DNA from 4 places in the Levilactobacillus yiduensis genome. Region 2 is predicted to be linked to each of the others. Evidence: riboswitches for the same ligand, from Rfam matches in the RefSeq annotation. Region 2 holds a riboswitch; each other region holds the start of a gene.
The links. Region 2 has a riboswitch for thiamine pyrophosphate ahead of NGM66_RS03520 (ABC transporter permease). Riboswitches for the same ligand answer to the same signal wherever they lie in the genome.

Region 1 (4,214 bases), on a different contig from region 2:
GAGGTCCTGCACCCGTTCCGGTGTGAAGTAGGTCTGGTTGCCGAACTTCTGTGACAACGCCAGTTCCTCGGCCACGGTCACGTTGAGAAATTGGGCGCTGGCCGACTGGAACATCAGGCCGACCTGCCGCGCGTACCGTTTCCGAGAGAGCTTGTGAATGTCTTGTCCATCGTAGGTGATGCGGCCTTGGTAGTTGCCCAGCCGTACCAGGGCACGAAACAGCGTGGATTTGCCACTGCCGTTAGGGCCAGTGATCAGGGTCGCTTGGTGAGCAAACAACGACAGATCCTGTGGCTGTAATAACTGGCGTTGCGCGTGCCCCAGGGCCAGTTGCGTCCCCTGCAGGCTGACGGTGAGGTCGTCTGCGGGCAAGGCCACGTGGGTCAGCCGGAGCTTGTCGGGGGTAAAGGCGGCAAAGCGAGCCTGGGTGGCAGCGGGCGACAACAGGGTCAGTTTACCCGTGTCCAACACGGCCAAGTGGTCCACCCAGCGGTCGTAATTACTCAGATCGTGGTCGGCCAAAATGATGGTCTTGCCGCGTTGCGTACACAACGTGACCAGCTTTTCCAGCAGGGCCAGCCGAGTGGGCGGGTCGATGCTAGCGAAGGGTTCGTCTAGCAAGATGACGTCGCTGTCCATGGCAACGATGATGGCCAGCGCGACCTTCTGTTGTTCGCCGCCGGAGAGTTGCATCAGCTGGCGGTCGCGGAGGTCGGTGATGCCGATGAAGTCCAGCGCAGCCGTGACCTTAGCGGGGATGGCCGCGGGATCGACCTGCTGATTTTCCAGAGCGAACCGTAGCTCGTTGACCACGGTGTCCATGGTGAACTGCGTGCTGGGTTCTTGGAAGAGCATGGCAACGGTCGCGGCACGTTTTGCCGGCGCAATCTGCGCCAACGGCTGGCCATCAAAGGTGATGGCTCCGGCGTCGGGGAGTGGGGTGAGTCCCGCAATCAGCTTGAGTAAGGTGGACTTCCCACCACCGGACACCCCGGTCAGCAGGGAAAATTTGCCGCTGGGAAAGGTCACGTCGAGGTCATCCAAGACCGGCTGCGTGCGTTTGGGATAGGTAAATGTAAGTGCATGAACGGTTACAGTGGCCACGAAAATTCCTCCAATGTGAAACAGGGTTGGTAAAAATAAGGGTAATACATAGATTGTTTACGTTAGCGGTTTCAATTGCGTGGTGATGGGCATTGGCTGAAAAACGGTGCCAACGACCATCGCCAGTTGTGCGAGTAATCTGGTGCGAGCGGGTAGACTCTTGTCTACTGAGGTGATTACTAAACGACAATTCGTTTGGTCCTTAGTGTTGTCTGGCTTTACAGTTGGCTTGGGACAGCGTATAGCTACCAATCGTAGCCGAGAGTGAAGTGAAATCTGGGCTCAGCCGGGGAATTTAGGGGCGATTTTTGCCGCTAAATTGGTGACTTTGAGACGTGATTTTCGGCTCAAAGCAAGGTCCGAGACCGTTCTTTGGCTCGGACCGTCCTCCCCCAGCGTTCCAGCCTAGAATTTCACGTAACGGCAGGCGGCAGCAGTCTCAAGCTACTTAGTGCTGACGTTAGGTAAGACGTGGGCGCGGGCCAGCAGGTTGGTGATCAGCTTGGTCAGCACGCCACCGAAGAGGAAGACGGAAGCACAACGAACCACGAACAAGAGAATCAAGAAGCCGGGATGATAAGCAGCGTAACCACTCCGGAACAGGTCCCAAGCAAAGGTCACAATGGCGGTCGTCAGGCAACTGATGGATAGACTGGCCCAGTTGTAACGCTTGTAGCCAGTGGCGGCGAAGCCAATCTCGGCGCCAATCCCTTGAACCGCACCAGAAATTAAGGTGCTGGCTCCCCAGATGCCGCCTAGAAACATTTCAACCACAGCACCTAGGAACTCGCCAAGTGTGGCGGACCCAGGAATCCGGATGATGAATCCGGCCAAAGGGCCAGCCATGACCCAGATACCTAGTAGAATTTCATTTGCCAAGGGTTGCAGTCCAAACGGGGCCAGTGCGGCCGCTAGAATCGTGTAGACAGGATTAATGATCCAGAAAATAACACCCATAAAAATTGCGAGAATCGTTACCAGAATAATATCGCGGATATGCCAACTTTTCATAAAATGAAGCCTCCTATGAGAGTATTGACGGGGGTGCCCAACGAATAAAAAATCCCCCACTAAAGTTACTTAGTAGGGGTTCATTGATAGCACAAAAGTACGCATTCCCTTCGCTGGTGTTAACCAGAGCAGGTTCAATGGGTTTGATCTCAGCCGCGAGGCACCCCAGTCGTATTTGATTACCCTTAGCGTAACCAATTTAGCGGGTAAATGCAACCGTGACTGGAAATTATTGTGGCCAGTCATTGAGTTGTTCAGGATGGAAACGTTTTTTACAATTCAGTTACAAAGCCAGCCGAAGACATCTAAAGCGGTGAACGTGGCTATCGTGGTTAGGGGAGGCGTGCTATTCTATATAGTTAGTTAGATTAATTATTAAAGGATAGGAAGTATTGAATTTATGAGAAATTTACATCTCAGTCACTGGGCCATGGCAGTTGGCATGCTGGTCGCGCTGGGCGGTACGGCCACAACCACGGTGCCCGCCGAAGCTGCGGCTTATCACACCGTTAGCACTAAGAAAATCAAGAAGACGGCCTATCACAAGAAACACAGTAGCGGGGCCATCTACAATAAAGCGCACACCAAAAAGGTCAGCAGCTTAACGACCCATCCCCACACCACGTGGTACGCCACCAAGCAGGCCACGCTGAAACACGGCAAGTCCACCGGTATTTACCTGTACGTGCAGAATAGTAAGCACAGTGTGAAGGGCTGGATTTGGCACGGCTACCTGAAGAAGGGCAAGGCACCATTTGTCTTGACCAAGGCCAAGGCGGCGGTCGCCATGGACGCCAAGACGGGGAAGGTCGTCTGGTCCAAGCACGCCAACACCGCGCGGCCCATCGCTTCCGTCACTAAAATCATGACATTGTACCTGACACTGAAGAAAATCGATGGCAAGAAGAGTCGCTGGAATCACAAGGTCAAGATTACCAGCCGCGGATTGGTGTCGATGAGTCGGAGCGCCGATTGTGGCGGTTTTCATTTTAAATTAAATCACCGCTACACTGTTAAACAGCTGTATTACGCGGCCTTCCTGGATTCATCGAACAACGCCGCGATTGCCCTGGGCAAATGGGTCAGCGGCAGTAATAGCAAGTTTGTCCGGAAGATGAACGCCCAAGCCAAGTCTTGGAAACTGGGCAGGGCCCACTTTGTCTCGGCATCGGGTCTGGAAAATAGTGACCTGCGGCGCTTCGGCTATGCTTATGGCAAGGCCAACACCAACAAGGTCTCCGCCAAGGACGTGGCGTTGATGGCGCGGCACCTGATAACGGCCTATCCCCGCGTCTTAAAGGACGGCAAGATTGGCTCGATGAAGGTGAACGGCCAAGTTTGTCACAACTACAACAACCTCTTGAAGGGGCGCAAATACTACCGCGCTTCTTTGAAGGTCGACGGCTTGAAGACGGGCTACACGCCAAGCGCGGGCTACTGCTTCGTGGGTACCGGCCACAAGACGGGCAAACACCGCGTCATCACAGTGGTTTTGCATGACATCAACGAGTTCACGGAGACGCGGTCGTTGATGGAACATGCTTACCGGCTGAGTAGTATGAGCAACTAGTTCTGCTATGGGGAACGCCCCCAATTAAAGGGCGGGTGATAACCCGTTCAGCAGCAGTGCACGTGAAACAGGTCAATTGAATCGGTAAACGCGGAATGTCAGGGCGAAAGTAAGGTCCTGGCATTTTTGTGCTTAGGGAAAATTGGCAGATACTTGGCTAGTGTGATAGTGGTGAGACGAATACCGGGCTATCAGCAATGAAGCTGACTGTTTTCTGTGTAGCCGGGAGTTCGCTAGAGATGAGTTCAGCTGTGGGAGTTTTTTTAGCAGCTTGCTGGTTAGAAAACTGGCAAGTTGGAGACGTGGGTTATCTGCTCCAACTTGAGGTCCAAGACCGATTTTTGGCTTGGGCCGTCCACCCTCAGCGTTCCAGCTCATCTCTAGCGAACGGTAAGGCGGCCAGTACCACCCGTGTTGCCGGTTCAATTTCAGATTGATTAACGCCCCAACTGATTATGGCAAGAAGTGGTGGATTACGCGAACGTTACGTCCCCAACAAGTTAGTTACAAAGTCGCACGCAGCCTTGTT
Region 2 (4,214 bases):
ACATGGGGATTCAACCCAAATAACGTGCTCGCGGCCACCCCGGAGATCCCCCACAAGATGCAGGCCACGCTGGCGAGTAAGACCCCGCGTAAATGATGTTGTGGCGTCATGACCGCGCCACCTTGATTTCTGCAAATGCTTGTAACATAGTCATTTCCCTCTCACTCTTAAATTCACAAAGCAAGATTCATTATAACAAATCTAATCGTCAATCCCGGCCGACTCAGGGAAATTTCACCAAGTTCTTAGGGTGAAGCGCTTTCTCATTGCCGCTCAAAAAGGCCCCCGTCACGACAGTTGTCGTTGGGAGGCCCGATTCACTCTTTATTTTTTCGGCCGCACGACCGCAATGAAGTCGGCAAGGCCTTGGGGATCAGTCAACTGGCGGTTGCATTGCGCACTGTCGCGGCAAATGTAATTGCCGTTACGCGTGTAGCTTCCCAGTCCCGAGCGCTTGGTCGTCGAGACGAATAGCGACACGTTGCCAATCGTGTGGCAAATGCTGCAGACGCCCTTGACCACTTGTGGGGCGAGGTCGCCTTGAATGCCGATCAGCCGATCCTGATACGGCGCCACCAGGTATTTCTTCTGGTTACCGCCGTCGTTCCAACCCAGATACGTGAGCTGGTGTAAGTTCAAAGTCGCCCATTCCGGCTGTTTGAGCTTCTTCACCTTACGAAATAGCTTGCTTAACTGCTTGGTCGACAATTCCGGAAATGGTACCACTAGGGGTTCTAGCAACGGCACAATCTCAGCTGCGGCCTTACGGGTCAACCGATCCGGCTGCAGGCGCGTCAAGAATTCTTGCACGGCTGGTTCGGCCAGCGGCACTAAGGGCTTGATGCGCTCCAGTGTCGTATCCCGAACGACGCGGCGCATGTGCTTGTCATTTACCGAAAGATAGGCGCTCACTAAGGCGTCGATCTGTTGTCTGATATAACTATATTCGTAGGCGGTGATTGTCGGTTTCATGTTTATTTTTTCCTTTCAGATTCAAACCTGACACTTCTCTGAAAGGTCTTGCAGAAAAGTGTCCCTAACTAGCAGCACTTTTCCGTACAAATAACGATGCCATCATCGTCGATCATCTCCTTGCATTCAGCCATTTTAGCTGAAGTGTTAGTAGTATACCGCAATCACACGGTCTTGCGCAAGAAAAAGAGGCCTCGCGTACACGAAGCCCCTACTCTCAGCTTTCGAACCTCCTGTCATCTCGATTTGATGGTAGTCGTCTGACATGGTCCGTTAATTTTCTCTCAAAGCTGAGATTTCCCAAGCCACGTTATGCCCCGTGACTTTGGGTCTATTTTACGATAACTCCTGACAACTTCTGTGCTTGAGGCCCCAGTTAGCTTAGCGAGTAAATTAAGAGGTGCGACCTGTGTTGGTGTGAATTGTCTGGTGGCGGTGCGGCTCATAGCGGGGACTGGCCACCTACCGTCCGCCAAATATGGGTCGGAGCGCGGTGGGCGGACTCTCGGCTACTGGTGTGCTTGCCAATAATAATCGATTTATCCTTCAATCGTTTGCCGACAGCCTTAAATAAATTGCACATAGTATTGATATTTATTCATAGGTGTTATTTTTATAAAATTATTGATATATCGACGTTTATAAATATCATTATAAAAAGAAAATTTGTGTGCACCAACTGCGAGAATCCCTGTAAATCCAGCACTACCAGTCATATTTCGAAGAATCCCGTACAATTTTAGAAAATTAAGTTGTACCCCGCTTTTCGCCATGCTATACTAAATCCAACTTAAAAAGTTTCTGGGGATACCGTTAAACGGCACGAGAGTAAGTTGTGAACTTTGACCCATTGAACCTGTCAGCTAATACTGGCGTAGGGAGGAACGCACGGATGCTTCATCTGGCGGCAACGACTCCCCAGATGAAGCTTTTTTGTTCAAGAAAGGAGGCTGTTATGGCACGTAAACTCTATCCCTTAGGCAGTCTCGTGATTCTCCTCGTGACTTGGCAACTCGCCGTGACGCTCTTTCAAGCGCCAGCGTTCATTTTGCCCAGTCCCGTTGCCGTCATGCAGGCGCTTCAAGTTGATGCTGGCGGATTACTAGCCAACTCCTGGGTCACGCTTTACGAATCACTGATTGGCCTGGGGATTGCCTGCGCCCTGGCCTTCGTGACGGCGCTGGTCATGGATCGCTGGCAACTAGTCCACCAATCATTTTACCCACTGCTGGTCATCTCACAGACGCTCCCCGTGATGGTTCTGGGCCCGCTACTGAGCCTGTGGTTTGGCTTTGGCATCACGCCCAAGATCATTCTAGTCATCTTGATGAGCTATTTTCCCATTATCGTGGCATTTTCGGAGGCGCTGGGGAAGGTCTCAACCGAACAGATTCGCTTCTTGCAGACCATGGGCGCCAAGAGCTGGCAGGTCTATCGCATTCTCAAGATTCCCCAAGGCATGCAAGGCTTCTTCGCTGGCCTACGCATTGCCGCCACATATTGCGTCAGCGGCGCCATCATCGGAGAATGGCTCAGTGCCGAAGCCGGCCTGGGCTACTACATGATTCGGGTGAAGAACGGCTACCAAATCGACAAGGTCTTCGCCGCCATTTTCTGCGTCATCATATTAAGCCTGGCCCTCAATGGGGTCACGCAAGTCCTACAAAAAGGCTACTATCGCCTATTAATCCAAGGGAGAAAATCATGAAATTATCCAAGCTCTGGCTTCTCGTTCCTGTACTGCTATCGCTTACGGCCTGTGGCAACAGCCAAGACAAGGCCGCTAATTCCAAATCAGCTAAGAAATTGACCAACATTTCCATCGTGTTAGATTACGTCCCCAATACCAACCACACCGGTCTGTACGTGGCCAAGGACAAGGGCTATTTCAAGGATGCCGGTCTGAACGTGAAAATCATCGAGCCCGGTGACAACGCGACTAGCATTGGAATGGTCGGCGCCAACAAGGCCCAATTTGGCGTGAGCTACCAAGAAGATGTGACTTACGCCCACGCCGACGGTAAGAATATTCCAGTCAAGGCGATTGGGACGATTTTAAAGCACAACACGTCCGGCTTCGTCTCCAAGGCCAACAGTGGCATCACCTCACCCAAGGACTTCGCGAACAAGACCTACGCCGGCTGGCAAACACCGAGTGAAGAGGCCGTACTGAAAGCCGTCATGCGTAACGCTGGCGTTAATCCGAAATCCCTGAAGATTGTGGGCGCGACTGGCGACGGTCCCAAGAGTCTGGGAAAGAAAAACGACATTCAGTGGTGGTTCCAAGGCTGGGACGTGATTCGCGCCAAAAATGACGGTATCAAGGTCAATTACATGCCACTACGCAAGTTGGACAAGCGGCTAGACTACTACACACCGGTCATCATCACGAACAACACCCAGCTACAAAAGAATGACAAGATCGTCAAAGCCTTTATGGCGGCCACGAAGAAGGGCTACCAAGATGCCATCGCTCATCCCAAGGCTGACGCACAAATCCTGCACAAGTACGCCAAGGACAGTGACCTCAGTTTCTTAGAGGACTCGCAAGCCTTCCTGTCCGCCAACTACACGGATAACGCTACGAAATGGGGCCAAATGGATGCCAAAGTTTGGGACAACTACACGGGCTTCATGAAAGAATATGGCCTGATCAAGAAGGCCATCCCCGCCAAGACGCTCTACACCAACCAATACGTCGGTGACTAGCCATGACCATCACGCTTGAACACGTTGCCCTTACGCTAGACGACTTAGAGATCTTACGCGACGTGACCGCCACGATTGCGGACAACAGCTTCGTTTCGCTGATTGCACCCAGCGGCGCCGGCAAGTCGACCCTCTTGAAATTATTGACGGGCTTATTGACGCCGACCGCGGGAACGCTAACCGTGGCAAACCAGCCCATTACTGGGTTGAACACCACGTTCAGTTACCTGCCGCAAACGGACATGTTGTTGCCCTGGTATGACGTGGACCAAAATATCACGTTGTACCAGCGCATCAATCATCTCCCTATCGACCACGACCGCGTGACGGAACTGTTGACGCTGTTTGGCCTGGTGGACTACCGCCATTTTCTGCCCCATCAGTTATCTGGTGGCATGCGGCAACGGGTCGCCCTGTTGCGGACCATGTTGAACCCGGCGGACTACCGCTTGTTAGACGAGCCGTTCGGCGCACTGGACGCCATGACGCGGGGCTTGATGCAAGACTGGCTATTGAGCCTGCCGGCGGCGCTT
Region 3 (4,214 bases), on a different contig from region 2:
AAGACGGTTGAGGCCCATAAGGCCAGCATTATGCGCAAATTGGAACTGAATTCTCACGTGGATCTGGTACGGTATGCAATTCATCATAAGCTAATTGAATTTTAGAGACACGACAGCGTCCGGGAGAGATTCCCAGACGCTGTTTGAGCAAGATAAGCAAGCCAGCAAGTGAACCCAGCTGCTAGGGGTGAGAACAGCTGGTTGGTTCAGTATACCAGACTGTCAACCGTTTGTGGGGTGCGTTAACTAGTAACCTGGTTGGGGGTTAATTGGTCTCTGGGGTTAGCGATTTGACGAAAAGGGGCTTGATTACCTGGCGTTCCTAGCGTGAATAGCCATAAAAATGGCAATAAAAAATGATGGCGGCCGTTAAAAGTCGTCATCATTTTGTTAATTAGCTCATATATAACGTATATTGTAAATGAGGCGTGCCGGCAGTCAGACTGCCGCTCAGCTTCACGTCCAGGAGGTACGTTTTGGCGTGATGAGCGTCCAGAGCCTGCTCAATCGTTTGGACCAGTTGGACACCCAATTGACCCTTCCCCGTGGTCTCTAAGGTTGCGTCGCCCTTCTTCGGATCGATCAATTTGGCCAGGTGTAAGACGTTGTCCTGGCTGGCATCCGAGATGGTCGTAGGGTCGAGACCCTTGATGCGGACCAGGTTGATGACAGCGGCGTAAGACATTTGTGCCGGTGTCAGGTCGTTGGACCGGTAGTAGTCGAACATCATGGCCAACTGGTTATTGTAGTCGTAGCCATCTTTTTGGAGCTTAGTGATCATGAAGTTTTTCAACGTTCTGTCATCGCCGTTGGTCAATTGCGACGACAATTTTAGCCCATCAGTTGTGAGTTGTTGGCGCCGGTAAGTCCCGGATTGTAAGAAGCCGTGCCAGACCCAACCAGCCGTTCGCTTATTCTTGCTGACCACGTAATAGTAGCGGGCCTTATGGGTGCCGTGAATGAACAGCGCCGTTTGTTTGACGACCCAGGTCGTGTGCGGATAATTCTTGAGATTATGTAGCTTGCGTGAGTGCGACCAGTTCCAAATGGTATGTGATTGGCTGTTCTTGTTGTGGTAGTACATCGGACCGGTCTGAAACGTGATGTGGTCGGCCATCGTGTAGCGACTGGCGTGTGCCGTGGCTGGTAAAATAAGACCGCAAAACAGTGTGGCGGCCGTGATGGTAACAATCTTTTTAATCATCGAATCCCCTCCGCCACTTAGTATACCAGACCGAAAACAATTCGGCGGAATAATCGCATAAACTGCGAATCAGTACAGCATATTATGAGTTGCAATTGCCGGCCAGACCCGGTATAGTTGGGCACAACTAAAAAAGACACTAGGGGTGCCAGTGTGGCTGAGATGGACCAAGTCCAATCCCTTCGAACCTGTTGAGTTCATACTCGCGTAGGAAAGTGGTCGGTCTACTGGGTCATCAGGAAAGCCGTCGTCGTGGGGAACGGGGACTTTTTTGGTAAATCTAAGTAGGGATGTGGGTATTATGTCGAAGAAAGTCTATCCGATGACGCTGACCGCCATGTTGGTGGCCTTAGCGGTAATCGGTGGGAGTGCCTTTTCATTTGCCATTGGGGTGGCCAAAGTCGCGCCAGTGCAACACTTGATCGATGTCGTAAGCGGGGTCTTACTGGGACCGTGGTGGGCCTTGGCCCAGGCCTTCTTGACCTCGGTGATTCGTAATATCATGGGAACCGGGACCGTTTTGGCCTTTCCGGGTAGTATGATTGGGGCCTTTTTAAGTGGCTGGCTGTTCCAGCGAACAGGTAAGTTACTGGCCGCTGCGCTGGGTGAGCTGGTGGGGTCTGGCATCTTAGGGGCCTTTGTAGCCTATCCCGTGGCGGCTTGGCTGATGGGGACAACGGGGGCAATCTGGTTGTTCCTGCCGAGCTTCTTTATGAGTGCGCTGGTCGGCGTGATTATCGGCTACGCGTTACTGAAGGCCATGTGGCCAACCGTAATCGCACCGCGGTTGCACAAATTGCAGGGCAAATAAAAACGCGTGCGTAGCGGCGATTGCCGTTACGTACACGTAGGATGCTCTCGTTTATTTTGCCAATAGATGCGCGCTCATCTTGGTCTGAAACTGTAATTGATAGGACTTACCAGCTTGCGCGATGAAGCGGTGACCAGCTCGTTTAGTCCCATATTTTTGTAGCGTGACGGTTTTTCCGGTCCGCTGCAGCTTGGTGTAAGACCAGGTCTTGTCCAATCGATCATAGGCTCGCAGCCGATATTGCTTCCCGGTTTTCCGGTAGGCTAAGCGATTGCCGCCATAGTCGTGATTGCCGTAGTCGTACATGACGTACAGCCACTTGGGCGTGAGAATCATGGCGTTATTCGTGACGGTCGTGTCGTGGCCCTTTCGTTGGACCCGCGGCTTGGCGTACCACACGCCGCGCATGACTTTAGGCGTCCCCGTGGTCCATTTCGCTGCCTGCGCCGTGGTGGTGCCGCTGACGCCGATGGCCAGACCTAAAGCCAGGATGGTACCTGTTAGTAATTTGTGCAAATTAATCCCCTCCGATAGTGCCAGTATATCAAATTTTTCACGTAACCGGTACCATCGACGAATGGTGGTAGCCATTTTCTAGCAAAAGTTCTAAACTTTTGTTAGGAGGGATTTGCGAAGTGAAAGAGCAAGCAACATTATCCAAGAAAACCATTTTATTGATGGCGGTGGTGACCGGGGTCATCGTCGCCAATCTGAACTTTATTCAACCGATTGAAAACCTGATTGCCGCAGACTTTAATTTGTCTAAGGCCGTCGTTGGGATGCTGGCGATGGTCACACAACTGGGTTATGCATTTGGTCTGTTACTGATTGTCCCCTTGGGAGATATTTTTGACCGCTATCATCTGATTCAGTTCATGATGGTACTGTCGATTGGATCCTTATTACTGGCCCATTGGGCGCCGAACGCCGGCATCTTTGCCGTGGCGACGGCGCTGGTGGGGATCACCTCGGTGGCACCACAGATCATCATCCCCTATGCCGGGTATTTAGCCCCTGGCCTGCAGCGGGGCAAGGTGCTGGGCATCGTGCTCAGTGGGCTACTGACGGGGATCTTGTTGTCACGGTCCTTCAGTGGTTTACTAGGGAGCATCATGCCGTGGCAAGACATTTACTTGGTTGCAGCGGCCATCGACCTGATCTTCCTGATCGTCGTTCACTTTCAATTACCCCATGACGAACGAGGTCATCAGGATTTGAAATACTGGCCGGTCATTCGGACGCTCCCCAAGTTATTCGCGACCCAGCGGCCTTTACGTGGGGCAGCCATCAACGGCTTTTGCATGTTTGGCATGTCCAACGTGCTCTGGTCCACGTTAGCCTTTTACTTGGCGGCACAATACCATCTAGGTAGTAACGTTGCCGGGTTGCTGGGACTATTGGGTATCGCCGGCGTTTTGGCGGCTCCCGTGATTGGGACCATGGTCGATCAACGCTCCCCACGGTTGACGGTGGGGCTGGGGATGCTCTTTTCCGGTGTCGCCTTCGTGATCTTTTGGCTGATTGGCCACTGGATTGGCGGTCTGATCATCGGCATCGTCTTGCTGGACCTGGGAACCCAATTCAGTCAAGTCTCCTGCCAAGCCATCGTCCAATCCTTGAATCGCCAGCAGAGTAGCCGTAACAACTCTGTCTTCATGTTCAGCTACTTTTTAGGTGGGTCCATTGGCACGTTGTCGGCCACCTGGGCGTGGAGTCACGCCGGTTGGCTAGGCGTCTGTGGCGTTGCGGTCGTCTTCTTACTTATCGCGATTGCCGGCCACCTGATCATCGGTGAACCGAAACACTTAGCTACTGATTGAACGAAACTCGTCGCATAGTCGGCGGGTTTTTCTTTTGAGTAAAAGTTGACACGGTGTCACCCACGTGCTAAACTACAGGCATCGATTAAAGTGACACCGTGTCACTCTCGGAACGAAAAGGAGCGAAAACCCATGCCAACCCAGACATTTGACCATTTAAATGCAGAGAAAAAAGACCGCGTGATGGCGGCCCTACTACAAGAATTTTCAGCACACAGCCTAGCCGACGCCCAGGTGGCGCGAATCGTTTCAGCCGCTGGCATTGCCCGTGGCGCGTTTTATAAATATTTTGCTGACCTAACGGATGCCTACCAAACACTGTATCGCGTGGCTATGGCCGCCGTTCATCAAGGCGTGCCGACCGCACCCCAGGGGCCGT
Region 4 (4,214 bases), on a different contig from region 2:
CTGCCAACAACGCCGCGCCCCCCTTGGCAATCATCACCGGGTCAACCGTCAATGGGCCGAATTGGTATTTCTTCAAATTTTCCACGACGCCATGCACGTGAGCCGCATCGGCCAGCATCCCCGTCTTGCAGGCCCGAATCTTCAGGTCGTCCGCCAAAGACGCGAATTGTTCGTCGATCAGCTTTTGCGGCAAGGCCATAAAGTCCTGCACGCCCAGTGTATTTTGCGCGGTTACCGCGACGATAACGGCCGTGGCGAAGACGTTGCGCTCCTGCATCGTCTTCAGGTCAGCCATCACGCCGGCCCCGCCACCGCTGTCCGTCCCAGCGATCGTTAAGGTTTGTGGAAATTCATTTGCCATGGTTACCCATCCCTTCTGGTTCTGTTGCATTTTTTGATAACTTTTAAATTGTGTAGAGCTGCTCGCCTACGGCTGCCAGGAGTTCCGCCTGCTATGGGGGACACCTTCAGCCTGAGAAGCGGGCTTCCGGTTCGCTTCAAAGCCTCGCCAAACCCGCGAGTCTTCGAAGTCGCCCCACGCTGTAGGCTGAGAAAAGACCTCAGCCAACACCGTCGACACAGCTGGCTCCACTCCTGGCCTCCTCCGGCTAATACTTGTGACATTCAGCAACCAAACGTCAGCCCATTGTCTGACCACCAGCGTTGCCGTCTCAAGTAGCCGTTGCAAGCGACCACCACCGGAGCTGTGAGTGGCGCGAAATCTAGGCTCAGCCGGGGAATTTGGCAGCGGTCTGAGCTGACAAATTGGTGACTTTGAGACAGTGGTTTTCTGGCTCAAAGCAAGCGCCGAGACCGCCCTTTGGCTCGGGGCGTCCTCCCCCAGCGTTCCAGCCTAGATTTCGCGCCGCGGCAGGCGGCCAGTTTCCACAATATGCGGAACCCCTGGCAGCCGCAGGCATCTGGTTTCCGCCATTTACACGGTAGGTGACCACCAGTCTTATTCGAAAGCGGCAATGCCTTCGATTTCGGCGACGGTGGCGGTTTGGAGCTTGTCGAGGAGCTTCATGATGAACGTGCCGGCACCCAGGTTTGGCGTGGCGTCTGCGACCAATTGACCGATGGCGGCGAAGACCAGACAAGCCGTTTGGGCCGCCTCGAAGTAGTCATCGGTGACTGCGCAGAAGGCCGCCACGATGCTGGATAGCATGTCACCCGAACCGACGTGGACCTGGAACAATTTCGTTCCGTTCAAGACCTTGACCACCCGTTCGCCGTCCGTGATGACGTCGGTGGGACCGGAGAGGATGACCACGCACTTTAATTTCTGCGCGCAAGCCTTGGCGATGGCCGCCAGATCCCCGGAACCTTCGCCGGCGTCGATGCCCTTCGCTTGCCAGTCGACACCGGCCAGCGCCGCGATTTCGCCCGCGTTACCCCGAATCACGTCGGGATGGAAATCAGCCAACAGGCCGGTCGCCATTTGCATCCGGTATTTGACCGCGCCAACCGCCACCGGGTCGATGACCAGTGGCCGGTGTTGGCGGTTCGCCGACTGACCCACCGCGCGGATCTGGGTGACCTGCGTGGCCGTGACAGCGCCCAGGTTCAGGCACACTGCCCCCGCCAAGCCAACCATTTCGTCCGCTTCGGCCACTTCCTCAGACATGATGGGCGACGCGCCAATCGCGTTGATACCGTTGGCCACGTCTTGGACGGTCACGAAATTAGAAACGTTAAAGACGATCGGGTTTTGCGCCCGCAATTCATCGAGCAAAGTCACTTTCATTGGTGAAATCCTCCCTTGTACTATCTAATTCAGGCCAGCCTACCAGGTATGTGCGCTCGCATTTCTAACAGCCACCTAACTAATTGCGCGGCTGGGACCATGTGAGCGCTTTACATTTGGACAAAATAAAAACGGGAACCGCCTCACGATCAGTGAACCGGTGGCCCGTTGTTGGTGCCACGACACGTTCCCTTCGCAAGTCTGAACTTGACAGGTTCCAAGGGATCACGGTCACCCGTATCTCAGCCCAATCGTGGACACCCCTAGTGTTCTGGTTAAGTTAAGTATAACAGGTTTTCCAGGCATGGCAATGATTCTCGGATTAGCGGGCAAACCGTTCAGCCGCCTCACCAATCACCTGCCACAGGTGGTCGATCATCTTGTCCGACAAGAACCGCCGGGCCACTAAGATCTGACTGCCAGAACCCGCGTGATACCGAGTCTTGGGCCGCCGTGACAGCGCCGCCCGGTCGACCAACCGCGCAATGACACGCGGCTTGCTGGAGAACTGCTTGACCACGGTCAAAATGGCTGCGGCGCGGTCAGCCGTTGGTTTGTACGGCCCCTGCCCCGAGGTCGTGCGTAAATGCTCGGCGGCAATGTCAGCCCACTCGGATTGAATGGCTCCCGGTTCAATGACGACCGTCTGAATGCCCAGCGGCTCAAGCTCCAGGCGCAGGGCGTCCGAGAGACCCTCCAGCGCAAATTTTGACGCCACGTACCAGCTGGCCAGCGGTTGGGCGACCTTGCCGTCTACGGACGTGATGTTGATGATGCGGCCGCTGTGTTGTTGGCGCATCATGGGCAACACGGACTGAATCAGCCGCGCGGCCCCAAAGAGGTTCACGTCAAATTGGTCGCGGGCCTGGTCCATCGGCACATCTTCTAGGGCCCCCATCAAACCATAACCAGCATTGTTGACCAAAATGTCGACCCGTCCCGTTTCACTAACGATGCGGTCCACCACATTTTCCACGCTAATCGGGTCGGTCACGTCTAGGGCTAACGTCGTGATGCCCAAGTCGTCTAGGTCATTCATACGACTGACCCGCCGCGCGCCCGCGTAAACGATGACGCCGTTGCGGTGCAGGCTCCGTGCAATGGCGTTGCCGATGCCAGACGAGGCTCCGGTGACCAGCGCTACTTTTCTATGTGTCATACATATCCCTCCCAATTCGGTTCTACTGTCTTGTCTAAAACGCTTTGTCTCTAGAATAGCGAATTCCCGTAAGCGATTGCAATTAATCTGGCAAATTAGTGCTAACGTCGTTGTCTATCCGCCGTAGCCGGCCCGGGACTCCCACCCTATGGGGAGCGCTTCCAGCCTGAGGAGCGGTCTTCCAGCTCATTTGTGAGCCTCACCAAACCCGTGAGTCTCCCAAACGTCCCGTGCCGTAAGACCGGAAACCCACCGGCCTAACGCCACCGACACAGGGTTCCGTCCCGGGCCGGCTACGGCTCACAACAACATCGCCCACTATTTACCAGCTAGCTGCTTACTGTGCGTCACCACCACGTTTCTTTCTGAGACTTGTCCTCACAGCTGGTGATTGTCGTTTAGCCTTGCCAGCCAGACGCAGAATCCCGTGACAAGGGTGTTAGGTCGGCGTCTTCTGCCGGCCTTACAGCCTGGGACGACTTTGAGATGGCCGGGTTTGGGACAGCTCAAAGCGAGGCCAAAGACCGCTCCTCAGGCTTTGACCGGTCCCCATGGGATGGCCGCGTCTGGCTGGCAAGGCGGAATAAACAGCTAAATCACCAGCTGTTTGCGGTCGTTGTAGAAGCCGCGGTAGGCCCAGTAGCACGCCAGCACCGAGCCAATGCTGGTGGCCGACATCAGCATGAACGTGACCATAATCTGATATTTGATGGCCCGCACCGGGTCGACGCCGGCAAAGATTAATCCGGACATCATCCCCGGCAGACTCACGATACCGACCGTCTTGGCAGAGTCGATCGTCGGCTGCATCCCCGTCTTGATACTGTCCCGTAAAATTTCCTTGGACGCATCCTTCAAATCCGCGCCCAACGCTAATTTTTCCAACACCGCCTGCCGTTCCTGCTTGAACTGGGCATTGAGGTTGCGGTAACACAGGCCAATGGCAACCATTGAATTGGACGCAATCATCCCGGAGATTGGAATCATTTGCGACGGGATGAATTTAATCGCGCCCGCCAGCATCAAAACGCCCAGGGTGACGCCTGTGCTAATGAGGATGGCACCAATGGAAATCGGCAGGGCCCGCGGAATACCGTTGCTTCGCTGTTTCGCGTTATACCCGGCGTTAAAAATAATAATTAAAATTAAAATCGTGGTCAGCCAGATATTATCGACGCGAAACACGTATTTCAACAGATACCCAACCACAAATAGCTGGACGACGGCCCGGATGACACCAATGATCATGTCGCGGTCGATGCCTAATTTTTCCTTCCAGCCAATTGCCAGCGCAATGACGACTAGGCC

Region 1: another riboswitch for thiamine pyrophosphate. It lies ahead of NGM66_RS00135 (ECF transporter S component); the one in region 2 lies ahead of NGM66_RS03520 (ABC transporter permease).
Region 3: another riboswitch for thiamine pyrophosphate. It lies ahead of thiW (energy coupling factor transporter S component ThiW); the one in region 2 lies ahead of NGM66_RS03520 (ABC transporter permease).
Region 4: another riboswitch for thiamine pyrophosphate. It lies ahead of thiM (hydroxyethylthiazole kinase); the one in region 2 lies ahead of NGM66_RS03520 (ABC transporter permease).

Annotation. Positions count from the first base shown of each region.
Region 1 is NZ_JAMXAZ010000001.1:23,855-28,068, reverse strand. It holds gene NGM66_RS00140 (ABC transporter ATP-binding protein) at 1-1,104, opposite strand, end outside; gene NGM66_RS00135 (ECF transporter S component) at 1,549-2,115, opposite strand; TPP riboswitch at 2,203-2,293, opposite strand; gene NGM66_RS00130 (D-alanyl-D-alanine carboxypeptidase family protein) at 2,516-3,685, shown strand.
Region 2 is NZ_JAMXAZ010000004.1:54,544-58,757, forward strand. It holds gene NGM66_RS03510 (DMT family transporter) at 1-110, opposite strand, end outside; gene NGM66_RS03515 (FusB/FusC family EF-G-binding protein) at 325-972, opposite strand; TPP riboswitch at 1,765-1,870, shown strand; gene NGM66_RS03520 (ABC transporter permease) at 1,928-2,680, shown strand; gene NGM66_RS03525 (ABC transporter substrate-binding protein) at 2,677-3,681, shown strand; gene NGM66_RS03530 (ABC transporter ATP-binding protein) at 3,684-4,214, shown strand, end outside.
Region 3 is NZ_JAMXAZ010000016.1:28,305-32,518, forward strand. It holds gene NGM66_RS09515 (response regulator) at 1-105, shown strand, start outside; gene NGM66_RS09520 (hypothetical protein) at 395-1,204, opposite strand; TPP riboswitch at 1,336-1,435, shown strand; gene thiW (energy coupling factor transporter S component ThiW) at 1,506-2,015, shown strand; gene NGM66_RS09530 (hypothetical protein) at 2,067-2,606, opposite strand; gene NGM66_RS09535 (MFS transporter) at 2,651-3,835, shown strand; gene NGM66_RS09540 (TetR/AcrR family transcriptional regulator) at 3,968-4,214, shown strand, end outside.
Region 4 is NZ_JAMXAZ010000017.1:36,316-40,529, reverse strand. It holds gene thiD (bifunctional hydroxymethylpyrimidine kinase/phosphomethylpyrimidine kinase) at 1-361, opposite strand, end outside; gene thiM (hydroxyethylthiazole kinase) at 959-1,747, opposite strand; TPP riboswitch at 1,918-2,022, opposite strand; gene NGM66_RS09855 (oxidoreductase) at 2,070-2,906, opposite strand; gene NGM66_RS09850 (ABC transporter permease) at 3,498-4,214, opposite strand, start outside.